DNA from 2 places in the Dorea sp. genome. Region 2 is predicted to be linked to the other one. Evidence: riboswitches for the same ligand, from Rfam matches in the RefSeq annotation. Region 2 holds a riboswitch; the other holds the start of a gene.

Region 1 (7,315 bases), on a different contig from region 2:
TTAGATATAAGGTGACAAAATTAGGCCGTAAAAGTGAAGTGGGAGCATATACAGGACAATCCGTTTCAGGAGAACCGGGGGTAACTATTTCTTTGAGTCAAATGAAAGCAACAACTTTTTCGGCAAGTTCAAATGTAGCGTGGAATGTAAGAGGAAAAGCTCAGGCTGCATTGGGATTCGGGTTTAGTTCAAGTTATACAATAGGACACTCAGGATCACGAAAAGTTCCTAAGACATACAATGGCAGAAAAGTTAAAAGAGCTGAATTGAAAGCTTATAGATTATATGACAAATATACTTTTAAAGTAACATGGACAAGTATACATGTAAAGAATCCACAACATTATGGTACATATTGGGCAAAAAAACCAAGTGGATATCATTATAAAATGGTATATTATTATAAATAGAAAAAATGTGTATAAACATATCAGGTTGATACAGATTAATATATTGGACGTGTGAAAAGAAATATTAATGATGGTAAAGTTGAATGGTTATAGTTAAGTACGGTTTGCAGAGTTCTACTGTTTAAAAAAGTAGATGATATATACTAAAAATTACAATTACACCAGTATTTTTTACAAATAGGTTATATGTAATCTTTCTTTGTGTTAAGGTATAAAAAACTTTTAAATACAAACGAAGGAGTGGATAAGATGCTGGATATTGCAATCTGTGACGGGAAGCTGGCAATGACGGATGGATTAGAGACGACATTAGAAAAGATAGCACAGAAGAAAATTATCCCGATGAACATAGAAGTATTCTTAAGTGGCAAAGAACTTATCACATATGTAGAAAGTGGGACATATTTTGATATCATTTTCCTGGATACGGAGATGATACAGGAAGATGGTATTACGGTAGCTGAGAAAATCAGAGAAAAAGATAAAAATGTACTGATCATATATGTGACAAGTCATATAACATACATACAGCAAGTATTTCCGGCACCCCCTTTTCAATTTCTTATAAAACCGGTAGATGATAAGCTGATGGAACAATGCCTGTTACAGGCATATAAAGAACTGGGAGATAGGGATAGCTATTTCAGATACACTTACGAACGGATACATTATAAGATCTTTATGAAGGATATTCTTTACTTTGAAAGCAGGAAGAGAAAGATATATATTGTTACGAAAAAGAAAGAATACGAATTTTATGGGAAATTAAAAGATGTAGAGATGCTAATGCGATCTGGAAAGATGATGTTTCTTAGAATACATCAGTCATTTCTGGTAAATTACAGACATGTGGAAGTGATGGCATATGATTATGTGGTTATGGATAACGGAAAGAGACTTAGCATTAGTCAGGAGCGGCGTAAACAGATTAGTAAACAGTATGGTGTAATGGAGGAAATATTTCACATTGAATAACAGTACAGATATTATATGTGATACTGCTAAAGAGAAACATGAATGAAGCATATGAGTATGAATATATAGATAAAAGGCATTTTTCTAAAAAAGAAGAGAAATGCCTTTTATGTATAAAATGAAGTTGCCGGCAGCATTAATACGACTTAATTCGCATCAGAATATACAACTTTGCCACCACAAATCGTATACTTCACCTTACCGGTAAGCTCTTTTCCGGTAAATGGAGAATTTGAAGATTTGGAAGCATATTCAGTAGGAACCCATGTTTCATCCGGGTTAAATACTACAAAATCCGCAGCAGCACCTTCCTGGATGGTTCCGTAAGGAAGATGGTAAAGCTTTGCCGGATTGATGGTCATCTTTTCCAGAAGCTGTAGCATTGTCAGGTGTCCAGGTTTTACAAGGTTTGTGATACCAAGTGCAAGGGAAGTCTCAAGACCGATGATACCGCTTGGTGCTTCTGTGATTGGTCTGGATTTTTCTTCGGCGCTGTGTGGCGCATGGTCGGTAGCGATGAGGTCAATCGTTCCGTCTGCAAGTCCGGCGATGATCTGCTGGCGGTCTTTTTCTGTACGAAGCGGTGGATTCATCTTGGCGAGTGTTCCGTGTTCCAGAACAGCGTCTTCTGTTAAGGAGAAGTGATGCGGGGTAGCTTCTGCATGAAGATTAGCACCCAGCTTCTTATATGTGCGGACCAGCTCAACCGATACACCGGAGCTGATATGCTGGATCACAACATCTGCGCCGGAACGAAGTGCCAGGAGACAGTCTCTTGCAACCAGTGATTCTTCCGCAATCGAAGGCGAACCATAGATACCAAGTTCATCGGACACTTTTCCATGATTGATACCGTTATTGCGGATGAATGCAGGATCTTCTTCATGAAGACTGATCGGTACATTCAGTGCTTTGGCTGCTTCCATTGCTTTGTAGCAGAATTCAGCGTTCAGAAGGGGAATACCATCGTCAGTGAATCCGCAGGCACCGGCCTCTTTTAAAGCATTCATATCCACCTCTTCCTGTCCTTTTAAAGAATGTGAGATGGCGGCAGCCTGATAGATACGGATAGCTTCTTTGGATGCGCGTTCCAGATTATCTTTTAAGGTGTCGACATTGTCTACGGTTGGTGAAGTATTTGCCATACAGATGACAGTTGTAAATCCGCCTTTTGCAGATGCTTTTGCACCGGTATGGATGTCTTCTTTGTAAGTGAATCCGGGATCACGGAAATGTATGTGGGTGTCGATCAGTCCCGGTGCGACAACCAGTCCTTTTGCTTCTATGATTTCTTCGGAATCGTCTGTGATGTCAGGTGCAATCCGGGTGATTTTTCCATCTTTTACCAGTATATCCATATGCTCAGACAGACCAGATGCCGGGTCCATTACAAGTCCATGTTTGATGATCATGATAAAAATTCCTCCTTAAATGTATGGTATTAAAATACAGTAAATGTTATAAATGTAGTATAATGTATGAGAAATATGCTTGTCAATTAAGAGCCAATATAGTTTGCAGGCAGAAATTTCAAATATAAGAAAAAGACAGAACTTAAAAATAGAAGGAGTAATATATAGTAGTATGGGATTTGAACGTTTAGAAAAGAATTTAATCGATATTATAAAAGAAGAACAGGCAAAACTTGGATTCAGGAAAGAAGAAATCCGTCTGTATTATCCGCTGATTTCGTTGAATCATTTTTTTGAAGCGGATGATAATGTAGAAGAGATGCAGAAGCGTCTGGAACATTTTCCGGATGAAGTAAAAGAAAAACTGGGGGATATCCGTGTAACACATAAGAAAGATAGATTTTGTCTGCATATTCCGGAGCAGGGAAGTGTCTATGTGCGTGAAAATACAGCAGAGAATGAATTCATTAAGAAACTTGTAGAGCTTCTTATGAATCATGGAATTAAAAAAGAAGATATCCTTAAGATGTTCCAGAAAGAATCAGATGGAATCAGAGTCGGAGATATGGATAACGGAGAGTTTGACTTCTGGGTAAGATTCCCGGAAGAATCAGAAGATGAGTATTATTACTGCTTTAAAGATGAAGGGTGTCATATGATTTACCACAGATTCCTGCCGGCAGACTATGCAGATTTCGGATTTTAAATTTGGGGATATAGAAATACAGTTTTTATTTATAATCACAGGTTATAAATAAAAACTGTATTTTTAATTATCAAAACTCTTGTCAGGATAAATGTTTCGTGCTAAGCTTTACTGTATCGTGCTAAAGCAAAGACGTAATAAAGCTTTTGCATGAATACGTTATCATAAAAACTCAGGAGAGTCTTTTCATAACTGCTGGAAATATTCGAAAAAGAGAGGCAGCAGAAGGCGAAGGAGAGTGCGGGAATGATTTTTTGACACGCTCGAAAGCCGTATGAAATGAAAAGCGCCGAAGGTGTAAGCAGGTAATCAAATCTGCAAATCTCTCAGGCAAAAGGATGGAGGAATGAATTATGGGAATTTTTGGACGTATTGACACTTTTATCACCTGGTTTGACGGAGTCGTATGGGGACTTCCGCTGATCATCTTAATTCTGGTTACAGGTATGTATCTGACTGTACGCTTGGGCCTTCTTCAAGTAAGGCATCTTGGAAAAGCGTTAAAATTCATGGTGAAAAATGAAGAGGATGGACATGGAGAAGTTACCAGTTTTGGAGCTCTTTGTACTGCATTATCGGCAACTATCGGTACCGGTAACATTGTAGGTGTGGCGACTGCAATTTCTGCAGGTGGTCCTGGAGCATTGTTCTGGATGATCATGGCGGCCTTTTTTGGAATGGCAACCAAATATGCAGAAGGTCTTCTGGCTGTAAAATACCGTACAATTGATGAAGACGGGCATGTGCTTGGCGGACCATTCTACTATATTGAAAATGGAATGGGTGTAAAGTTTAGATGGCTGGCAAAGATATTTGCATTCTTTGGTGCCGGAGTAGGATTATTCGGAATTGGTACATTTACACAGGTAAATGGTATTTCATCAGCAGTCCGTAACTTTTTTGATCCGGATATGGCACATACAGTGGCTTTGTTTGGCAATGAGTATTCATGGGCGACAGTAATTTCCTGTCTGGTACTTACTGCTTGTGTAGGTCTGGTCGTATTAGGAGGAATCAAACGAATTGCGAAAGTATCTGAGATTGTAGTTCCATTTATGGCAGTATTGTACGTAGCTCTTTCGCTTATTATTATGCTGACACATCTTACAGCAATCCCTGGAGCAATTGTCACAATCGTAAAATCAGCATTTACAGGAAGCGCACTGGCAGGTGGAGCGATGGGTACAATGGTAGTTGCAATGCAAAAAGGTATTGCAAGAGGAATCTTCTCCAATGAATCCGGACTTGGAAGTGCTCCAATCGCAGCGGCAGCAGCTCAGACAAAAGAACCTGCAAGACAGGGACTGGTGTCAATGACTGGAACATTTATTGATACAATCGTAATCTGTACGATGACAGGACTTTCTATCGTAATTACAGGAACATGGAATACAGGACTGGAAGGTGTGGCAATTACGACAGCAGCATTCCAGAAGGGACTTCCGTTCCCACCGGTTGTAGCGTCATTCGCATTGATGCTTTGTCTGGTATTCTTTGCATTTACAACCATTCTCGGATGGGATTATTACGGAGAACGCTGCCTGGAATATCTGTTTAACAAGAATATGAAAGCAGTAAAAGCATACCGCTGGTTATATATTCTGTGTGTATTTATCGGACCATATATGACTGTTGCAGCAGTTTGGAATATTGCAGATATCTTTAATGCACTGATGGCATTCCCGAACTTGGTTGCACTGCTTGCTCTTAGCAAAGTAGTTGTAAAAGAGACAAAAGATTTTACAGCAAGACTGAATGTGGAAGAGAAGAATAAGCGGGTCGTGGAAGGAATTAAGGCAGAGAACGCTTAACGGGGAGCCATGGGAACGTGAAAAAGTGGATTTTTCAGTGTCCCGGCTGGCTTGAAGTAAAATGATAGTGAAGCATCTACTAACAGTTTTTTTGAAGATATAAGAAGATATAAGATAGGATAAAAGAGGATCAAAGAATGGATAAAAAATCTTTGATCTTCTTTTTGTTTGCTTTTTTATTTGTAAAATTTTGAAAATAAAACAAAAAATACACAATGTTTGTGTAAATTTAAATGAAATGTGCTAAAATGTAAGAAAACAAAGGACAGGTACAAAGATGAAGAAACAAAAGAAAGATCCATTGTATAAAAGCTTCGGCTATGCATTTGCCGGGATATTTGCAGTGGTATCAAAAGAACGGAATATGAAGATTCATTGTGCGGCAATGGTGTGTGTGGTGATTGCAGGATTTGTATTTCATATTACACCGGTGGAATGGTGTATCTGCCTGACATTGTTTGGGCTTGTCATGGCGCTTGAAATTGTGAACACAGCAGTAGAAGCAGTGGTAGATCTGGTCACAGAAGAAAGAAAGCCACTCGCAAAGCTTGCAAAAGATGCGGCAGCAGGAGCAGTGCTGATTGCAGCAATTATGGCGGCAATTGCAGGAATGATCATATTTCTTCCAAAACTTTTGGAAAACCTGCCTTTATAGACATCGAAAGGAGAATGGCTATGGAAAAATTAGGAAACGGATTAAAGAAAGTATTATTTGCAGGAATCGGAGCAGTAGCAGTAACAGGAGAAAAATCTAAAGAACTCCTGGATGAGATGGTGAAAAAAGGAGAACTGACCGTTGAGCAGGGAAAGGCTCTCAATGAAGAATTAAAGCATAATATCAAATCAACGGTAAAAGACAAGGTGAATGTAAAAGTAAAGACATCAACACCAGAGGAACTAGACGAGCTTCTGGATAAAATGACTCCGGAACAGATGGCATTATTGAAACAGAGAATCGATGAGATGGAGAAAAAGCAGGAAGAATTCGAAGCGGCAGAGACCGTAGAGGATGCAGAAGAAGCTGTCGGTGAAGAAATTGCTGATGAAGAAACGACAGAAGAAGCTGCATATGACGGAACAGCTAAGAGTGAAGAAATTTAAAGAGGAACAGGTTCATGAGTAAGGAAGAATCCAAAGAATACCGTAACAGGTTGAAGGAAATCACATCCGTACTTCATAAATATGGAATTACCCGAGGGGTTACGCCTCAGAAACTCCGGATGATACTGGAGGATCTGGGGCCTACTTATATTAAGATTGGTCAGATTATGTCACTGCATTCAGACATCCTGCCCAAACGGTACTGCGATGAATTGATGCGTCTGCGTTCCGAAGTAACACCGATGGGATTCGAAGAAGTAAAAGAAGTGATCGAACAGGCATATGGCTGTCCGTGGAGTGAGATTTTTACTTCCATTTCTGAGACACCTCTTGGTTCGGCATCCATCGCGCAGGTACACCGTGCAGAACTGATAAGTGGAGAACAGGTTGTTATAAAAGTCCAGCGAAAAGGCATCTATGAAATTATGGCAAGGGATATCGGGCTTCTTAGGAAAGCAGTGAAGCTGATGCCGCCGATCAGTTTGAAAGGAATGGCTGATTTTGACCAGGTACTGGATGAACTTTGGAATGTAACAAGAGAAGAGATGAATTTTCTCACAGAAGCATCGAACATGGAAGAATTCGCCAGACGGAATGCAGAAATTGTGTATGTAAGAACACCAAGATTATATCAGGAATATACAACCATGCATGTTCTGGTTATGGAGTATATCGAAGGTCCCGCAATCGATGATAAAGAAAAGCTTCTGGCAGATGGGTATGATCTGGAAGAAATAGGAGCAAAACTCATCGATAACTATATCAAACAGGTCATGGAAGATGGTTTCTTCCATGCAGATCCTCATCCGGGAAATGTAAAAGTTCAGGATGGAAAGATCGTATGGATTGATATGGGGATGATGGGAAGACTGACGGAACGGGACAAAGAACTGATCGGTA
Region 2 (7,315 bases):
GATATCAACAAAGACGTAAATGCGATGTTCCCAATCGACCGTCTGCATGAACTGGTAGCAGAAGGATTCATCGGATCTCTGCCGGCTGAGACATATACATTCATGGGCGGCGGTGGAAACGTTGAGAAATTCAGAGGCGAAACAGGTCCTGAAATCGCACGCAAATTAAAAGAACAGGGTGTTGACATCGTTCTGTGTACAGGTGGATGCGGAACCTGCCACCGTTCAGCTACAATCGTTACAAGATGCTGTGAAGAAGCAGGAATGAGCTGCTGCGTGATCGCTGCACTTCCTCCGATCGCAAGACAGCAGGGTGCACCTAGAATTACAGCACCTCATGTACCGATCGGATCAAATGCAGGTGAACCAAACAATGTTCCGATGCAGATCGCAATCTTAAAAGAGTCTCTGGAATGGGTTCGTGATTGCCCGAGCTTCAACCAGACAAAGATTCTGCCATACGAATATCGTCATAACGTATAATTGAAATGTAAACAGAGAGTGCAACAGGAGTAGTTGAAAATGACTTCTGTTGCATCTTGGATAAAAAGAAATGAAGAGGCTGTCAGGAAACGATAGCCTCTTTGCCGCTATACAAAAATGTATGAAGGGAGGCACTTTTATGGGATTAGGACCAAGTATCAAGATGACAACATTACACCACTACAGATGTCCGGTAACAGCAGAACTTACGAAAGCAGAAGATCTGGAATATACGGGAATCATCGTAGACGGGGTATCGGAAGTATGTGATGACAAGATCTATACAGCAAAAAGAGTCGGTGATCTGGCACAGATCATGCGGGCGGACGGAGCAATTGTTGCAATTGACGGATGGGGCAATCATCACGTGGATTTTGTAAATGTGATCGAACAGCTCGGAATCCGTGGAATCCCAAGTGTAGGCCTTAGCTATATCGGGCAGCAGGGAAGACTGGTGTGTACGAATAATTATGTAGACTGTGTAGTAGACTTTAATAAAAATACATCCGGTTATGAGTCGTGTGTGGTAGGAGATAATAATCTGACGGAATATGATGCTATGAAAGCAGTGGCACTGCTTAAGAATAAACTCAGAAAAGCCGGAAAATATGTGCCGGGAGATGAGAACGCAGGAGCAGAGACGAGAACGCTCAGACGACTTACAAGGAAAACATTCCAGATCAGGGAAGTAAAATTTGGCGATGCTACAAAGATTGAACAGGGTGTTCTGACAATCCGTAAAGGGATGGAACAGTCCCTGATCATGCAGGAGTCCAGAATTAAGGACATGAAGGTTGAAATCCTGAAACCGGGAGAATGCGATATGTTCGTCAATTCGAATCTGGATTATTCTCCGATTGCATGTAAAGTACGGGGAGAACTTGGAGAAGGTGTAACGCATCTGTTATCCGGTGTAACGGTCATGATCACCGGAGTGGAAGATAAAAGCGGTTTCCAGCCGTCTAATATTGGCTCATCGGAGGGAATCTTTCATGACCAGGTCGTGCTCGACCGTGCGGGAACACCGGCATCTTCGGATTATATTCTGCACATTGATGTTCTCTTTGAAGAAGGCGAAGGCAGAACAGCAGAAGGTATTATGGCAGCACACCGGGCGGCCGACCGGATCGTACAGGATATCCGGAAGGTACTGAAAGACCTTCAGAACATGCCATATACAAGAGAGGAATTCACGGATGTGGCAAAGCCTGGAAGATGCAAGATCATACAGGTGAAGATCGTATCCGGTCTTGGAAATATGTATGACACGGCAATGTTCCCATATGAACCTGGCGGATTCTTAGGAAGCCACAATATGATGGATTCCAAGAATGTGCCATATGTGATCACACCGAATCAGGGAAGAGACGGGGCGATACATTCCCTGCTCTAAGCGTAAGCGGTGATGGAGTTGTTGGTATGACATATAGATGAGTTTATTTATAAAGCATGAGAAATATTAGGTATTCATAAGATTGTATTGCTGTGCAAAGTACATAAAGTGTGATAAATAATTAACTTATGGATTTACTGTTGACTTAAAGAACACAACCTGTTATGCTAATTGCATAGTTGATAGATGAATTTGTGAGATGCCTATGTACAAAGTGCATAAATGGAATAAACCATATCATTCAGGCAAGATGTGAAGAATGAAGCAAAGATATTATGCGGCATAGGAGCCGAAGGGGCATGCAGAAACTCTCAGGTAAAAGGAACGAATTCGGACGACGCTCTGGAGAACAATTAGAATTGTACCGAAGAAGTAATCTTTCAGGTAAAAGGACAGAGGCAGACAAAAAACACTTTTGAGAAAAAAGTATTTTTTGCCTGCTTTTTTGATGCCTAAAATGGGGAATGGGCATGAAAAGCAGGCAGATTCCGAAGGAGGTAAAACAAAAATGAACAGAATCGAAGATGTAACAAACTACATCACAGAATGTGACAAAGAAGTTGGGGAAGCACTTTCATTAGAGCTTGGCAGACAGAGAAGAAATCTGGAGCTGATCGCATCCGAAAATATCGTAAGTCCGGCAGTTATGCTGGCAATGGGAACTGTACCAACCAATAAATATGCGGAAGGTTATCCGGGAAAGAGATATTACGGCGGATGTGAAGATGTAGACATTCTGGAGAATCTGGCAATCGAAAGAGCAAAAGAACTGTTCGGATGTGAACATGCATGTGTACAGCCGCATTCAGGAGCCAATGCCAATACTGCAGTGTATCAGGCACTTCTGGAGCCAGGTGACACGGTTATGGGATTGAATCTTGCACACGGCGGACATCTGACACATGGTTCACCGGTGAATTTATCCGGAATCTTATATCATTTCGTACCATACAATGTGAACGACGACGGATATCTGGATTATGATGAGATCCGTAAGACCGCACAGGAATGCAAACCAAAGATGATCGTTGCAGGCGCATCCGCATATCCGAGAGAGATCCGGTTTGATATCTTTGAAGATATCGCAAAGGAGGTCGGAGCATATCTGTTTGTAGATATGGCACACATCGCAGGACTTGTGGCAGCGGGACTGCACCAGAGTCCGGTTCCATATGCAGATGTTGTAACCACAACTACACATAAGACACTCAGAGGTCCGAGAGGCGGAATGATCATGTGTAAAGAGAAATACGCAAAAGCGATCAACAAAGCCATTTTCCCAGGAACACAGGGAGGACCGCTGATGCATATTATCGCCGCAAAGGCCATCTGTTTCGGAGAAGCTTTAAAACCGGAATTCAAAGAATATCAGCAGCAGGTGATCAAAAATGCGAAAGCACTTGCACAGGCAATGATCGACGAAGGATTCAATCTGGTAAGTGGCGGAACAGACAATCATCTGATGTTAGTGGATCTGCAGAATATGAATATCACAGGAAAAGAACTGCAGAACAGACTGGATGAAGTCTATATCACAGTTAATAAAAATGCAGTGCCGAACGATCCGGCAAGCCCGTTTGTGACAAGCGGAATCCGTATCGGAACACCGGCAGTGACAACGAGAGGCCTGAAAGAAGAAGATATGAAGACCATCGCAAAACTGATCAAGATGACGGTTACAGATTTTGATACAAAAGCAGATGAGATCCGTGAAGCAGTAAATGAAATCTGTGGCAAGTATCCACTTTACAACTAGGAGGTGTTAGCAATGGAATTAAAGACTCCACTTTATGATGCACATGTTAAAGCCGGTGGAAAGATTGTAGAATTTGGGGGATATCTTCTTCCGGTACAGTATGGAACAGGTGTGATCAAAGAACATATGGCAGTACGTACACAGGCAGGACTTTTCGATGTCTCACATATGGGAGAAGTATTATGTGAAGGGAAAGATGCACTGGCGAATCTGAACCAGATCCTGACGAATGATTTTACCAATATGGTAGACGGACAGGCAAGATACAGTCCGATGTGTAATGAACACGGTGGGACAGTAGATGACCTGATCGTATATAAGAAATCTGATGAACACTACTTTGTCGTTGTAAACGCAGCAAATAAAGACAAAGATTATCAGTGGATGTTACGCCATCAGTTTGGCGAAGTAACATTTAAAGATGTATCATCCGAGTATGCACAGCTTGCACTGCAGGGACCGAAAGCAATGGAGATCCTTAAGAAGCTGACCGCAGAAGAGAATATTCCGGAGAAATATTATCACGCAGTATTTGATGCTGAAGTTGCCGGAATCCCATGTATCGTTTCCAAGACAGGATACACAGGTGAAGATGGTGTAGAACTGTATCTGGCAAGTGAGAAAGCAGAAGAGATGTGGGATGCATTGTTAGAGGCAGGAAAGGAAGAAGGACTCGTTCCTTGCGGACTGGGTGCAAGAGACACACTCCGTATGGAGGCAGCAATGCCATTATATGGACATGAGATGAACGATGATATCACTCCGCTTGAGACCGGACTGAAGTTCGCAGTGAAGATGGCGAAAAATGATTTTATTGGGAAATCAGCTTTAGAGGAGAAGGGGACTCCATCCATCAAACGAATCGGTCTTAAGGTAACAGGAAGAGGAATCATCCGTGAACATCAGGATGTATATGTAGGCGATAAGAAAATCGGACATACAACAAGTGGAACACATTGTCCGTATCTTGGATATCCAATCGCAATGGCACTCGTTGATGCTGATTCTGTAGAAATTGGAGATACAGTAGAGGCAGATGTGCGAGGAAGAAGAGTGGCAGCAGAGGTGGTTGCACTTCCGTTTTATAAAAGAGAAAAATAAAAAGATATAATAAAAAGATATAAAGGAGAAAAATATCATGATTTTAAAAGAAGAATTAAAATATTCAAAATCACACGAATGGATAGCATTAGACGGAGATACAGCAGTTGTAGGACTGACAGATTATGCACAGTCAGAACTCGGAGATCTGGTATTTGTTAACCTTCCGGAAGTAGGAGATACCGTAGAAGCAGGCGAAGTGTTCGGTGATGTAGAATCTGTGAAAGCAGTGTCAGATGTCTATTCACCGGTAACCGGAGAAGTAACAGAGATCAACGAAGAACTCTTAGATGCACCGGAACTGGTCAATGATGATGCCTATAAAGCATGGTTTATCAAAGTAAAAGACGTATCAGCAACGGAAGAACTTTTAACTGCAGATGAATACAAAGCATTTGTGGAAAGCGAGCAGGAATAAACCTAAGTCATTGAAAAAGGCGGTGAAAAAGCGATGGGAAGCTATGTACCGAATACGTTAGAAGAACGGAAAAAAATGCTTCAGGAAATCGGCTATTCGTCCATTGAGGACTTATTTGCACATATTCCGGAAGAAGTAAAACTAAAAGGGGAACTGAATATTCCGAAAGGAAAGACAGAGTTTGAAGTACGGCGCGAGATGGAACAGATTGCAGAAAAGAACCAGGTGTTTCGGACAATTTTCCGCGGAGCCGGAGCTTACAGACATTTTATCCCGGCCATGGTAAAAAATGTGACATCTAAAGAAAATCTGCTGACGGCATATACGCCATATCAGGCAGAGATCAGTCAGGGAATCTTACAGTCAATCTTCGAATATCAGACGATGATCTGTGATCTGACCGGAATGGATGTATCCAATGCCTCTGTATATGACGGTGCAACTGCAGCGGCAGAAGGTGTTGCAATGTGTCAGGAAAGAAAGAAACATAAAGCGTTGATATCAGGAACGGTTCCGCCATATGTACTGGAAGTGGTAGAGACCTACTGCTTTGGAAATGGAATGGAACTGGAAGTTATTCCGGAAAAAGACGGACTGACGGATAAAGAATATTTAAAGGAACACATCGATGCACAGACTGCATGCGTATATATCCAGCATCCGAATTATTACGGTAATCTGGAAGATGCAGAAGAGATCGGTGAGATCGTACACGGTGCAGGAGCAAAATATGTGATGGGTGTGAACCCGATTTCACTTGGAGTGATAAAGACTCCTGCAGAATATGGAGCAGATGTGGCAGTTGGTGAAGGACAGCCGCTTGGGCTTTCACTTGGATTCGGAGGTCCTTATCTCGGATTCATGGCAAGTAAGGAAGCAATGATGAGAAAGCTTCCTGGAAGAATTGTCGGTGAGACAGTCGATCATAACGGAAAGACCGGATATGTATTGACACTTCAGGCAAGAGAACAGCATATCCGGAGAGAAAAAGCATCCAGCAATATCTGTTCGAACCAGGCACTTTGTGCACTGGCAGTCGGAGTCTATCTTGCAACAATGGGAAATGAAGGTGTCAGACAGGCTGCGGTACTTTGCACTTCTAAGGCACATTACCTTGCAGAAGAGCTGCAAAAAATAGGATATAAGATCTGTAACAAGGCAGAATTCTTCCATGAATTTGTGACAGAATCTGCAATACCGGCAGAACAGATATTAAAAGCACTTGAAGACAAGGGAATCCTTGGCGGATATCCACTGGATGAGCATCATATTCTGTGGTGCTGTACGGAAGTTAATACAAAAGAAGAGATGGATCAGGTGATCCGGATCTTAAAGGAGGTGCCGGCATGTTAGTATTTGAAAAAAGCAGACCGGGAAGAGGATGTGATCTGTTACCGGCATCGGATGTAGAGATTTATTTACCTGAGGAAAAAGATAAAAGAGAATTGCCGCTTCATCTTCCTGAACTTTCAGAAGGAGAACTGAGCAGACATTATACAGAACTTGCAAAGAAATCACATGGAGTGAATGACGGGTTCTATCCACTTGGATCATGTACGATGAAGTATAATCCGAAGATCAATGAAGATATGGCTTCACTGCCAGGATTTACAGAAATCCACCCGTTACAGCCGGAGCATACCGTACAGGGATGTCTGGAGGTTATCGGGGAGATTGAGAATTCCCTTTGTGAGATCACGGGAATGGATCGTATGACGTTACAGCCGGCAGCAGGAGCGCACGGAGAATTTACGGGACTTCTTCTGATCAAAGCTTATCATGAGAGCAGAAATGATGAGAAGAGAACAAAGATTCTGGTACCGGATTCTGCACATGGAACGAATCCGGCAAGTGCGGCAATGGCAGGATATAAGGTTGTCAGTATTCCGTCTGCACCGGATGGAGGTGTAGATATTGAAAAGTTAAGAGAGGCAGCAGGAGATGATGTAGCAGGATTGATGCTTACCAATCCGAACACAGTCGGTCTCTTTGATAAGAACATTCTGGAGATTACGGATATCATTCATGAATGTGGCGGCCTCTGCTATTATGATGGGGCAAACTTAAATGCAGTCATGGGTACGGTACGCCCTGGAGATATGGGATTTGATGTGATCCATCTGAATCTTCATAAGACATTCTCCACACCACATGGTGGCGGCGG

The links. A riboswitch is a leader RNA that binds a small molecule or an ion and turns the genes downstream of it on or off. The one in region 2 is predicted to bind glycine.
Region 1: linked by a shared signal. The riboswitch ahead of ACWJAF_RS05655 (alanine/glycine:cation symporter family protein) and the one ahead of ACWJAF_RS11455 (serine hydroxymethyltransferase) in region 2 are both predicted to bind glycine.

What each region holds. Positions count from the first base shown of each region.
Region 1 is NZ_CDRRQK010000008.1:89,490-96,804, reverse strand. It holds gene ACWJAF_RS05675 (hypothetical protein) at 1-410, shown strand, start outside; gene ACWJAF_RS05670 (LytR/AlgR family response regulator transcription factor) at 660-1,385, shown strand; gene ACWJAF_RS05665 (dihydroorotase) at 1,532-2,797, opposite strand; gene ACWJAF_RS05660 (DUF3877 family protein) at 2,970-3,503, shown strand; glycine riboswitch at 3,759-3,852, shown strand; gene ACWJAF_RS05655 (alanine/glycine:cation symporter family protein) at 3,857-5,314, shown strand; gene ACWJAF_RS05650 (diacylglycerol kinase family protein) at 5,592-5,969, shown strand; gene ACWJAF_RS05645 (phasin family protein) at 5,990-6,415, shown strand; gene ACWJAF_RS05640 (ABC1 kinase family protein) at 6,430-7,315, shown strand, end outside.
Region 2 is NZ_CDRRQK010000026.1:24,729-32,043, forward strand. It holds gene prdB (D-proline reductase (dithiol) protein PrdB) at 1-483, shown strand, start outside; gene ACWJAF_RS11450 (glycine/sarcosine/betaine reductase component B subunit) at 623-1,876, shown strand; glycine riboswitch at 2,209-2,282, shown strand; gene ACWJAF_RS11455 (serine hydroxymethyltransferase) at 2,385-3,632, shown strand; gene gcvT (glycine cleavage system aminomethyltransferase GcvT) at 3,645-4,733, shown strand; gene gcvH (glycine cleavage system protein GcvH) at 4,771-5,151, shown strand; gene gcvPA (aminomethyl-transferring glycine dehydrogenase subunit GcvPA) at 5,185-6,504, shown strand; gene gcvPB (aminomethyl-transferring glycine dehydrogenase subunit GcvPB) at 6,498-7,315, shown strand, end outside.